DNA from 2 places in the Tepidamorphus gemmatus genome. Region 2 is predicted to be linked to the other one. Evidence: riboswitches for the same ligand, from Rfam matches in the RefSeq annotation. Region 2 holds a riboswitch; the other holds the start of a gene.
The links. A riboswitch is a leader RNA that binds a small molecule or an ion and turns the genes downstream of it on or off. The one in region 2 is predicted to bind thiamine pyrophosphate.
Positions count from the first base shown of each region.

Region 1: linked by a shared signal. The riboswitch ahead of EDC22_RS08455 (ABC transporter permease) and the one ahead of thiM (hydroxyethylthiazole kinase) in region 2 are both predicted to bind thiamine pyrophosphate.

Region 1 is NZ_SMAK01000004.1:208,734-213,954, reverse strand. Features, by position in the region: gene EDC22_RS08465 (glutathione S-transferase family protein) at 1-350, opposite strand, end outside; gene EDC22_RS08460 (ABC transporter substrate-binding protein) at 739-1,722, opposite strand; gene EDC22_RS08455 (ABC transporter permease) at 1,781-2,569, opposite strand; TPP riboswitch at 2,688-2,804, opposite strand; gene EDC22_RS08450 (hypothetical protein) at 2,867-4,288, opposite strand; gene EDC22_RS08445 (adenylosuccinate synthase) at 4,328-5,221, opposite strand, start outside.
Region 2 is NZ_SMAK01000009.1:67,674-72,894, forward strand. Features, by position in the region: gene EDC22_RS14075 (TRAP transporter substrate-binding protein) at 1-893, opposite strand, end outside; gene thiD (bifunctional hydroxymethylpyrimidine kinase/phosphomethylpyrimidine kinase) at 1,010-1,861, opposite strand; gene thiM (hydroxyethylthiazole kinase) at 1,858-2,619, opposite strand; TPP riboswitch at 2,667-2,773, opposite strand; gene EDC22_RS14090 (hypothetical protein) at 2,805-3,095, opposite strand; gene EDC22_RS14095 (alpha/beta hydrolase) at 3,094-3,927, shown strand; gene EDC22_RS14100 (hypothetical protein) at 4,065-4,859, shown strand; gene EDC22_RS14105 (Lrp/AsnC ligand binding domain-containing protein) at 5,035-5,221, shown strand, end outside.

The DNA.
Region 1 (5,221 bases), on a different contig from region 2:
TTGAAATGCAGGAAGTGATGCGCCTGGCCGAGCATCGGGCCGAAACCGCCCATCTGCCACATCAGCCATTCGACCGCCTGCCAGTATCGGGCATCGTCGGCCGGCATAAGCCGGCCGGTCTTTTTCGCCAGATAGAGCAGGATGGCACCCGACTCCATCAGCGACATGCCGGTGTCGCGATCGACGATCGCCGGGATCTTGTTGTTCGGGCTGATTTTCAGGAACTCTGGGGCGAACTGTTCGTCCTTCGTGATGTCGATCTCGTGGACAGTATAGGGCAGTCCCAGTTCCTCCAGCGCAATCGAGACCTTGCGGCCGTTCGGCGTGGACCAGGTGTAGAGGTCGATCACGGGCATTTGCTCCTTGGTATTGGTCTGTTGAAGGAGGCACGGCAACCTTGCATGCGCAGGCCTGCGAGGGAAGTGGCGCCTGCCATGGCATGCCACCATCCACGCGCGGCATCATTCGCGTTGTCGGTGAGACGGCGCAAGCGTACCGCATCATCGGATGATGGCGCTGTACGACGGGCCGGGATCAGCGGCAAGGCGGTTGTCGCTCGCGTCGCGGAGGATTGCTGATGGGGCGCCTGTTTCCAGCCGTTGTACTTGCTGGGATGGGCGTGTGGCTCGCGCTCGGCGCGACCGGGCAGGCCGCGCCGACCTTCCGCTTCCAGCTTGACTCCAACGCTCCGGCCGGCGTCTCCGGTGAGCCGCACACCGCACCCGGTCGCCGCAACTGCTATCGCAGCTCCACCGCATAGGTCTCCGTCGGGACGATCTCGTCGATCAGGCCGCGCGACTTCATGAACTGGGCGAAGCGTTCGTAGCGCCTGCGGTCGAGCGCGGCGGGGCGCTTGGCGAAGCGGGGGAGGGTGTCGAACCAGGCGCGTCGGTTCAGGTCATCGTCGAGTTCCGGATGCCGGGCCACGAACAGCTCCCACCCCTCCTGCGGATGGTTGGTCAGCCAGATCGTCGCTGCTTCCACGGCCTCGAGAAATCGGACAAGGCGATCGTCGCCGATGGTGTCGCGGTGGGCCTCGAAGATCAACTCGTCATAGACCGGAACCCCGTGCTCCTCCGGAAAGAAAGCCCGGCCGGGGCGCCCCTCGATGTCCATCTGGTTCAACTCGAAATTGCGGAAGGCGCCGATAACCGCGTCGACCTGGCCCGAGAACAGCGACGGCGACAGCGAGAAATTGACGTTCACCAGCTTAACGTCGGCGAGCTCCAGGCCCGCGCTCTCCAGCATCTGGCCGAGCAGCGCGTCCTCGAAGCCGCCCACCGAAAAGCCGATGGTCCGACCCTTGAGATCGGCAAGGTCCCCTATCGGCCCGTCCTCGAGCACCACCAGCGTATTCAGCGGAGTCTCCACGAGCGTGCCGAATCGCACCAGCGGCAGCCCTTCATGCACCTGCAGGTGGAGATTGGGCTGATAGGAGATGGCGACGTCCGCCTGGCCGGCAGCGACGAGCCGGGGCGGAGCACTCGGATCGGCGGGTGGCACCAGCTCGACGGCGAGGCCGCGGTCGGCGAAAAACCCCTTCGCCTCGGCAATGATCAGCGGAGCATGGTCGGGATTGACGAACCAGTCGAGGAGGACGGTCAGCCGGTCCGCCGCTCCGGCCTGGCCACCGCCGGCGAAGCTCGCGCCAAGGCCGAGGAACAGACCGGCCACAAGACGTGCCGGCCATGCAGTGGGGCGGCTGGGTGTGTGTGTTGCCATGGAGAATCTCCCGGTTTCGTTGAACGGTCGGCGCACAGAGCCACAAGGCAATGCAGCCTCACGGCGATGTCTCGTCGATCCAGTGGACGAGGCGGCGGGTCGCGGCCTCGACCGCGGTTCGGATCAGCACTGCCGTGGCGCCAAGCATCAGAAGCGCGGCGAAGACCATGTCGGTTTGCATGCGGGCATTCGACTGCAGCATGACGAAGCCGAGTCCGGCCGAGGCACCGACCCATTCGCCGACCACGGCGCCGATCGGCGCGACGGCGGCGGCGACCCTCAGGCCCGAGGCGAGCCCTGGAAGCGCGGCCGGAATGCGGATCAGCGCAAGCGTGCGCAGCCGCCCCGCATCCGAGATGACGGCGAGGTCGAGAAGCCCGGGATCGGTGCGACGCAGCCCGTCGAGGAAGGCCGAGGCGATCGGGAAGTAGATGATCAGCGTCGCCATGACCACCTTCGAGGCGATTCCGTAGCCGAGCCAGATGACGAGCAGCGGTGCGATCGCGAAGACGGGCAGCGCCTGGCTTGCCACCATCACGGGCAGGACGACGCGCCCGGCCGCAGGGATGCCGGAAGCGGCGAGGGCGGTGACGACACCGAGCCCGGTGCCGGTCATCAGGCCGAGCACGATCTCCAGCGCCGTGATCGCCGCGTTGCGCATCAGAAAATCGCTGTGGGCGAGGAATGCAGCAGCGACCCGCCTGGGGCTGGGCAGGATGAACGGAGGCAGGTCCAGTACGACCACCGCACCCTGCCAGGCCGCGAGGATCACGGCGCAGACGAGACCGGAACGCAGCAGCCTATGGGCGACGCGCCAACCGGCCCTGGCTGATGGGGCGTCGGGCACCGGGGCCTCAATCCTGTCTTCGGGCCGGGACTGTATGCGATGGTCGGGCGAGACAGCAGGCAAGCATGATGGATCTCCGTCGCGGCGCGTTCAGGAGATCCGGGAGACGTTTGGCTCGGGGGAAGCTCGGTTCCAGTCCCTTCGCCGGCATGACCCGGATCAGGTTCGAAGGGTTCGGCCCGACCTGGCCGGTCGCGCCATCTCAGCTCCCTGCAGAGCACCCCTCGGAACGAGGCCGAGGATGGCGGACGCCGCACGATAATGCAAGCGTCCGTCGCGGGCTGCCGGCCGCCCGATTCATTCCGACGGCAGAGGTGCCGCCGGCGGTGATTCGCCCCAGGCCGCGAAGGCGTCCTGGAACACCTTCGTTCCCGTCTCGCCCTTGGCCAGCGACAGCACCGCGCGGCCGCCGTTGGAATAGTTGATCGGAATGTCGATGAAACCGCGCGTGCGCATCTCGGCGATGTTGCGTTCGCGGTCGAGCTCGGATTCCGACAGGCCGACGAGGAAGTATCCTTCCATCACCGGGACCACGGCGCCGACCAGCGGTTGACCGGAGGAGCGTGGTGTGGCCTTCATCAGCAAGCCCGGCACGGAGGCGATGCCGCCATCGCGAAAGTTCGGCCCCCGCGTGAAGACGAGCTCGACCAGATGGCTCGCCGGAAGCGCCTGGTCTAGGTTGCGGCGAATCGTCAGGGTCAGTTGCAGATCCTTGTCGGGGATGCGTACCTGGCCCTCGATGACCTTCGACACCGCGCCCGTCGCGTCGGTATCGTCCGCCAGTCTCCAGTCTACCAGGCCGCCCGCAGTGATCGGGGCGCCCGTGCCGGACCCTTCCTCGATCAGCAGCGCCTGGGCGACCCGCTCGCCCTCGCTCTCGGCGGCCGGCGGGATCTGCGGCTGGGTCGTCGCCGGTGGTTGAACGGCAGGCGGTTGCGGCTGCGCGGATGCCGGCGCTTCGTTGCCGGGCACGCGATCGACGATCTTCTGCTCCTCGTCGCTCTGAGACCCGCCGGTCAGCGTCGCCACCATCGACGCCAGCGTGTCACGCTGCCAGTAGATGACGCCGGCGATGCCGACGATCACCAGGGCCAGCACGATCCAGGCAATGTAGCGTCCCGCACCGCCACCCGAATCGCCGTCGTCATAGATCGCGGCGGTACGGCGCTCACCGGTCTCGCGCGGGCGTTGATCCGGGCGGCGCGGCGCGGCCGGTTCTTGCGTGCGATAACCGTTGTCGACGCTGGACGCGCCCAGCGCATCGCCGGTTGGCGCGGCTTGGTCCAGGGCCGTGCGCGCCTGCCTGGCAGCATCCGCGGATGCCTGCCCCAGACGCTCGGCCGCCGCGACCGCCGACCGCAAATCCTCGCTGGGGCGACGCGGCTCCTGCACCGGACGCTGCTTGGCCGGCTGCGGCGGCGGTACCTGATTCTGCGGCATCGATGGCGGCGCGACCGGTTCGTTCGCCGGATACCCGGCCTCCAGGTCCGTGTCCAGGCCCGCCGCGGCCTGCGCGAACTCGGCCTCGACCTCGGCGATCGCCGCATCCAGCGCTGCCGTCTGGCGCTGCAGTTCCTCCTCGCCGAGCGGGGGATCGAGCGCCTTCAGCTGGCCGAGCAGCGCGGTTCGCGCCTTGCCGTAAAGAGCATGACGCGCTGCCTCGTTGTTGTCCTTGAGGTTCTCCACCGCGCGGCGGAGAACACTGACGAAATCTGCCATGATCCGGCTACGAGCCTCCTGAAGCCCACCTACAGGCTCTTAGTCCTGAAAAGGGTCGTGAACAAGGATCGTGTCCTCGCGGCGCGGGCTCGTCGACAACAACGCCACCGGCGCGCCGATCAGTTCCTCGATCCTGCGGACATACTTCACCGCCTGCGCCGGCAGGTCGGCCCACGAACGGGCGCCCTCGGTGCTCTGCGACCATCCCTCGAAGGTTTCGTAGACCGGCGTCACCGCGGCCTGCGCATCGCGCGAGGCGGGCAGATGGTCGAGTCTCGCGTTGCCGAGGCGATACTCGACACAGATGCGCAATTCCCCGAAGCCGTCCAATACGTCGAGCTTGGTCAGCGCGATGCCGTGGATGCCGCCGGTGCGGATGGCCTGGCGGACCAGCACTGCGTCGAACCAGCCGCAACGGCGCTTGCGCCCGGTGACCGTGCCGAACTCGCGGCCGCGTTCGCCGAGGGTGTTGCCGATCTCGTTCACCTGCTCCGTGGGAAACGGCCCGCCGCCCACCCTTGTCGTGTACGCCTTGGTGATGCCGAGCACGTAACCCAGCGCACCCGGTCCCGTACCGGACCCGGTGGCTGCCTGCGCGGCAACGGTGTTGGACGAGGTAACGTAAGGGTAGGTGCCGTGATCGACGTCCAGCAGCGTGCCTTGCGCGCCTTCGAAGAGGATGCGCTTGCCGCGCCGCTTCTGCTGGTCGAGCAGGCTCCACACCGAGCACGCATAGGGCAGGATCGACGGGGCGATCCCGACGAGCTGACGCTCGAGCTCGTCGCCGTCGATCTCCGGCCGGTCAAGGCCGCGCCTGAGCGCATTGTGATGGACGAGCAGCCGTTCGATCTTTGCGGCAAGGGATTTCGGCTCGGCCAGATCACAGACCCGTATTGCACGACGGCCGACCTTGTCCTCGTAGGCCGGGCCTAT
Region 2 (5,221 bases):
GACTCCATCACCCGGCGCGCCTGGGCATCGCCGGCGACGAGCTCGGCCAGCACGTCGGATGCCGCAGCGCGCGCCGCCATGACGACATCGCGCGGGAACTCGGACAGCCTGACATCGGTCCCTGCGAGGCGCGCGATCGCAAGGCCGTTCATCCAGTCCGCCTCCGCCAATCCCGCCGCCGCCTCCATCGCGCAAGCCCCGGCGACGATCGCCCGCAGATCCGGGTCAAGCGCCTCGAGGGCCGGAATCGATACCAGCGCCTCACCGGTGCCATTCGGCTTGTTGAAGCTCGGCCATAGATAATGGGGTGCCACCCGGTCGAGACCGAGGGCAATGTCGGAGAACGGGCCAAGGAATTCCACGGCGTCGACGACACCCGACTGCAATGCCTGGAATATCTCGCCCGGAGGAATTGCCACCGCAGTCATCCCGAGCCGTCGGAACACCTCGGCGCCGAGTCCCGCGGACCGGATGCTCACGCCCTTGAGATCGTCCGGCGAGGCAACCGGCCGCTTGAACCAGCCACCCATCTGGAAGCCGGTGTTGCCCGCCATGAACGGCTTGATGCCGAACGGCGCGTAGAGCTCGTCCCACAGCGCCTGGCCGCCCCCGTGTTCCACCCAGGCGACGTGTTCGGGCGGAGTCAGGCCGAACGGCACGGTTGTGAAGAAGACCGCTGCGGGGATCTTGCCCTGCCAGAAGAACGAGGCGGTGTGGCCCATCTCGGCCACTCCTTGCGAGACCGCATCGAAGACCTCGAAGGCGGGCACCAGCTCGCCGGCGGCGAATACCTCCACCGTCAGCCTGCCACCGCTGAGCGCCCCGATCCGCTCGGCAAGCCGTCTGGCGCTGACGCCGGGCCCCGGCAGGTTGTGCGGCCACGAGGTTGCCATCCGCCATCGAACGAGCCCTTGGGAGACGGCGGGGGCCGCCAGAGACGCAGCACCGGCCGCCACGGCCCCGGCGATGACCGTTCGGCGGGAGAGCCCGCCACGTTGCGAGATTGTTTTCATGACCACACCGAATGGAAATGGTGGACCGGGCCGTGGCCATGGCCGACGCCCAGCGTATCGGCCGCGACCAGCGCGGCAGTGAGATAGTCCTTCGCGGCCCTGACCGCCGCCTCGAGCCCAAGTCCCTTCGCCAGCCCGGCAGCGATTGCCGCCGACAGCGTGCAGCCGGTGCCGTGGGTATTGCGGGTCGCCACGCGCGGTGCCTCGAACCGCAGGCAATCCCGGTCGGACACCAGGATATCGACCGAACGATCGCCTTCGGCGTGCCCCCCCTTCATCAGTACCGCCTTCGGTCCTAGCGCCAAGAGCCGCTCGCCTTGCCGGCGCATCGCCGCCTCGCTGTCTGCGACGTCCGCGTCAAGCAGTCGGGCCGCCTCGGGGAGGTTCGGGGTGATCACCAGCGCCAGCGGCAGCAGCGTGTCGCGCAGGACCGCCACCGCCTCCGGACGCAGCAGCGGATCACCGCTCTTGGCCACCATCACGGGATCGATGACGATGTTGGGCGCCCGATGCGCCGCCAGGCGTTCTGCGACCGTCTCGATCACCGCCGGCACGCTCAGCATCCCGACCTTCACCGCGTCGACGGACAGATCGTCGAAGACCGAATCGATCTGCTTCGCCACGAAATCCGGCGCGATGTCGAGCACCGCCTGGACGCCGGTGGTGTTCTGCGCGACGAGCGCTGTGATGACCGTTGCTCCGTAGACGCCCAGCGCCGAGAAGGTCTTCAGATCGGCCTGCATGCCTGCACCGGCGGTCGGATCGGTTCCGGCGATCGAGAGCGCCACGGGCGCGCGCCCGCCGCGAGCGGGGTCGGCGGTGAAGCTGTCTGGTCGCACCTGTTTCATGGGGAGGCAATCCTGTCACCGAAGTCCTGGGGGTCGAGCGCATAGAGTGCGTCGAGATAGGCCGGAACGAAGCTTCCGGGTCCTCGGGCCGTCGCTCCGGCGCGTTCGGCGGCTGCCTTGACGAAGGCGAGGCACGCCGCCGCCGCGAGGAAACGATCCGTCTCCACCGCCAGGAAACCGGCCATCAGCGCGGTGGCCGCGCATCCCGATGCTGTCACCAGCGCCATCAGCGGATGTCCGCCCGCCACCTCGACCTCGCGGGTTCCATCGGTCGCGAAATCCACCTCGCCGGTCCGCACCACCACCGCGCCGCTTTCGCGGGCCAACAGCCGTGCCGCCGCGTCGCCGCCGTCGCTGCCGCTCAACGCCGCGAGTTCCGCGCGATTGGCACGGATCACGGCTGGATGGCGCCGCGCCAGGTCACGGGCAAGCCCGAGCCTCGTCGGTGAGCGCTCGACGAACACGGGATCCAGTGCCCATGGCTTCCCGTCCGTTCGGGCGATACGGATCGCCACGTCGATCGCCTCGGCCCGCAGCGGGTCAAGCGTGCCGAGATTGACGAGCAGCGCCGACGCCCCGTGGATGAAGCCGGGCACCTCCGGCGGATTGACGGTCATCGACGGAATGCAGCCTGCTGCCAGAAGCACGTTCGCCGTGTAGGCTACCGCTGCGGCATTGGTGATGCAGTGCACGCGCGGACGCTCGGCCCGCAGCCGCGCGAGCAGCTCACCCGTCAGATCGCGCGCAGCGCCGCTCAACGGCCCGGGCCGCCGGCAGGATCAACCGCATCGCTTGGGGAAACTGTCCTGCTGTTCATCTCAACTCCCTCCGCCGGCATCATCCGGATCAGGTTCGACGGGTTGACCGCCCTGCGGCCTCTCAGTCCCGTTCGGGACACCCCAATGAGATCGTCTCGCACATCTATCCGACCTGCAGGCCGGTTTCAAGGGCTGTTCGGCAGGTTCCGGCTGCTGGACACCTGCACGGCGTCGGCATGACCTTGCGTGATCCGGCTCCAGTCGCGAGCCTGCACGGGTGGCAGCAATCGATGCTTCCAGCCGACGTCTGCCATCGCTTCCGGCATCGGACCGGCGGCGGCGATCGCAATCCGGAACCACCCGACTGGCAGGGCCTCCCCCAAGTCGCACCATTGCACCTTGGCGTACCGGCTCGGTTTGCCGTAGACCGGCACCCATGCCGGACCATCGCCACGAGGACGCACGGATGCAGCCATGACCGGGATCGACTACGAAGCCGAATACAACAACCGTGCGCGCGTCCCGGAGCATCCGGCCATCATCGAAGGCTGGGCGCGCGACGCAGCCGCGTTCCGCAACACCGCGAGCGCGGAACTGGATCTCGCCTACGGCCCACGCCAGCGCAATCGCGTCGACTTGTTCTTTCCCGCAGCGGACCGAAGGGTCGAACGCCTGGCGATCTTCATCCACGGCGGATACTGGCAGATGCTCGACAAGAGCTACTTCAGCCATCTCGCGCGCGGTCCCCTTGCCCACGGCATCGCCGTCGCCATGCCGACCTACACGCTGTGCCCCGAGGTCGGCATCGGCGAGATCATCGAGGAGATGCGCGCCCTCGTCCGCTTCCTGCATGACCGCTACCGCCTGCCGATGGCCGTCAGCGGCCATTCGGCCGGCGGTCACCTCGCCGCCGCACTGCTTGCAACCGACTGGACCGCACGCGGGCTGCCCGAAGCCGTGGTACCGGCCGCGCAACCGATCTCCGGACTGTTCGATCTGGTGCCGCTCGTCGCAACCACGCTCAACCGCGCGCTGAAGCTGGACTCCGTCGAGGCAGGTCGCGTCAGTCCGCTCAACTGGCCCTCGCCAGCCGGTCTCGCCCTGCACGCCTGGGTCGGCGGCGCGGAGAGCGACGAGTTCCTGCGTCAGAGTCGGGAAATCGTCGATGAATGGATCGAAGGGGGTGTCCGCGCCGAATATTTCGAGGCGACCGGAGCCAACCACTTCACCGTCATTGCCCCACTCGCCGAGCCCGACAGCGACATGACCCGCGATCTCGCCGCGCTGACGCCCGGCCGGGGCGGCTGAGGCGCGGACGCGGCGATCCGCGGCCGCCGACAGGCTGCGTCGTCGATGTAAGGCTTCGGGATGTAAGGCTTCGGGATGTAAGGCTTCGGCAAGCAAACTGCCGGAAGATGACCCATCATTCTCCGGGGACATCATCCATGCCGATTCGCCGCAATGCGCTCGCGCGGTTCGCCGTCGCGCTCCTGCTTGGTCTCGTCGTCACCGCCGCAGCCTCCGCGACCGCGCAGGCCGCTGCGCCCGACGTGCGGCCGTCGGTCTTCCTCCAGTGCCCGACCGCGCCCGGCGATCCAAACACCTATGCGCTGTGCGCCACGGCGCGATGCTGGGTGCTCGACGGCGTCGCCTACTGCAAGTGCGAGATCGAGAACGGCAGGAGCATCTCGCTGCCGTTCCACTATCGCGACCGAGGCCAGCGCCGGAACGTCTGCACGCTGTTGAAGGACGGTGTCGCCAACGGTTTCACGGTCAGCACCTATTCGACCCCGCGCCGGCTCGAACAGGACTACCGCCCGGCGGTGGAGAAGCTCGGTCCGCCGCTGGCGATCTACACCTGCGGCGGTCCGGTCGGAAACCAGCCCCAGGCCGGCTATTCGGCCCAGTGCGACGGCGGCATCTGCTTCAATTCGACGACCGGCAAGGAGTTCCCCGGCCTCGGCCCGATCGGCGAGGGCGAGATCGTGTGTTCCTGCCCGCCGGTGCCCGCGCCCAAGGTCGGCTTCCAGATGGCCGGCCCCTGGCACTGCCGGCCGGGTGCGCGCGACGTCGACGGCCGCTGCTGCGACAGGGAGTTTCACGACCGGTTCTGCAACGTCTCCAGCGTCTCGCAGACCGGTACGGAGATCATGGTCGGCGCCGTCACAGGCATCCCAGCGCTTCTGTCGAGGTTGCTCGACGGCAAGGCTCCGAAGATCAACCGCTGCGTTTTCCAGTAGCCAGGGCAGCGGACGGCGCCTGCGGGCGCCGCCGCACTGGCTGTCGGGCACAGGCGCCGGGATTTGCGGCAGCGCCGGGCTTGCCGGTGCTGCGCGCATCTGGTCACATCGAACCAGCCGCGGCGGGCCGGCAGCCTGCCCGCCGCTCCCCCCCAATGCTGTCGCGGAGGCGTGCATGATCCCCTTCTTCGTCCAGATCAAGTGCCACCTCGGCCGCGCCTACGAGGTGGCCGACCAGATCGCCAATGCCGAGATCGCCTCGGAGATCTATTCGACCGCGGGCGACTATGATCTTCTGGTCAAGTTCTACGTCGACAGCCAGACCGAGATCGGCCATTTCGTCAACGAGCAGGTGCACCGCT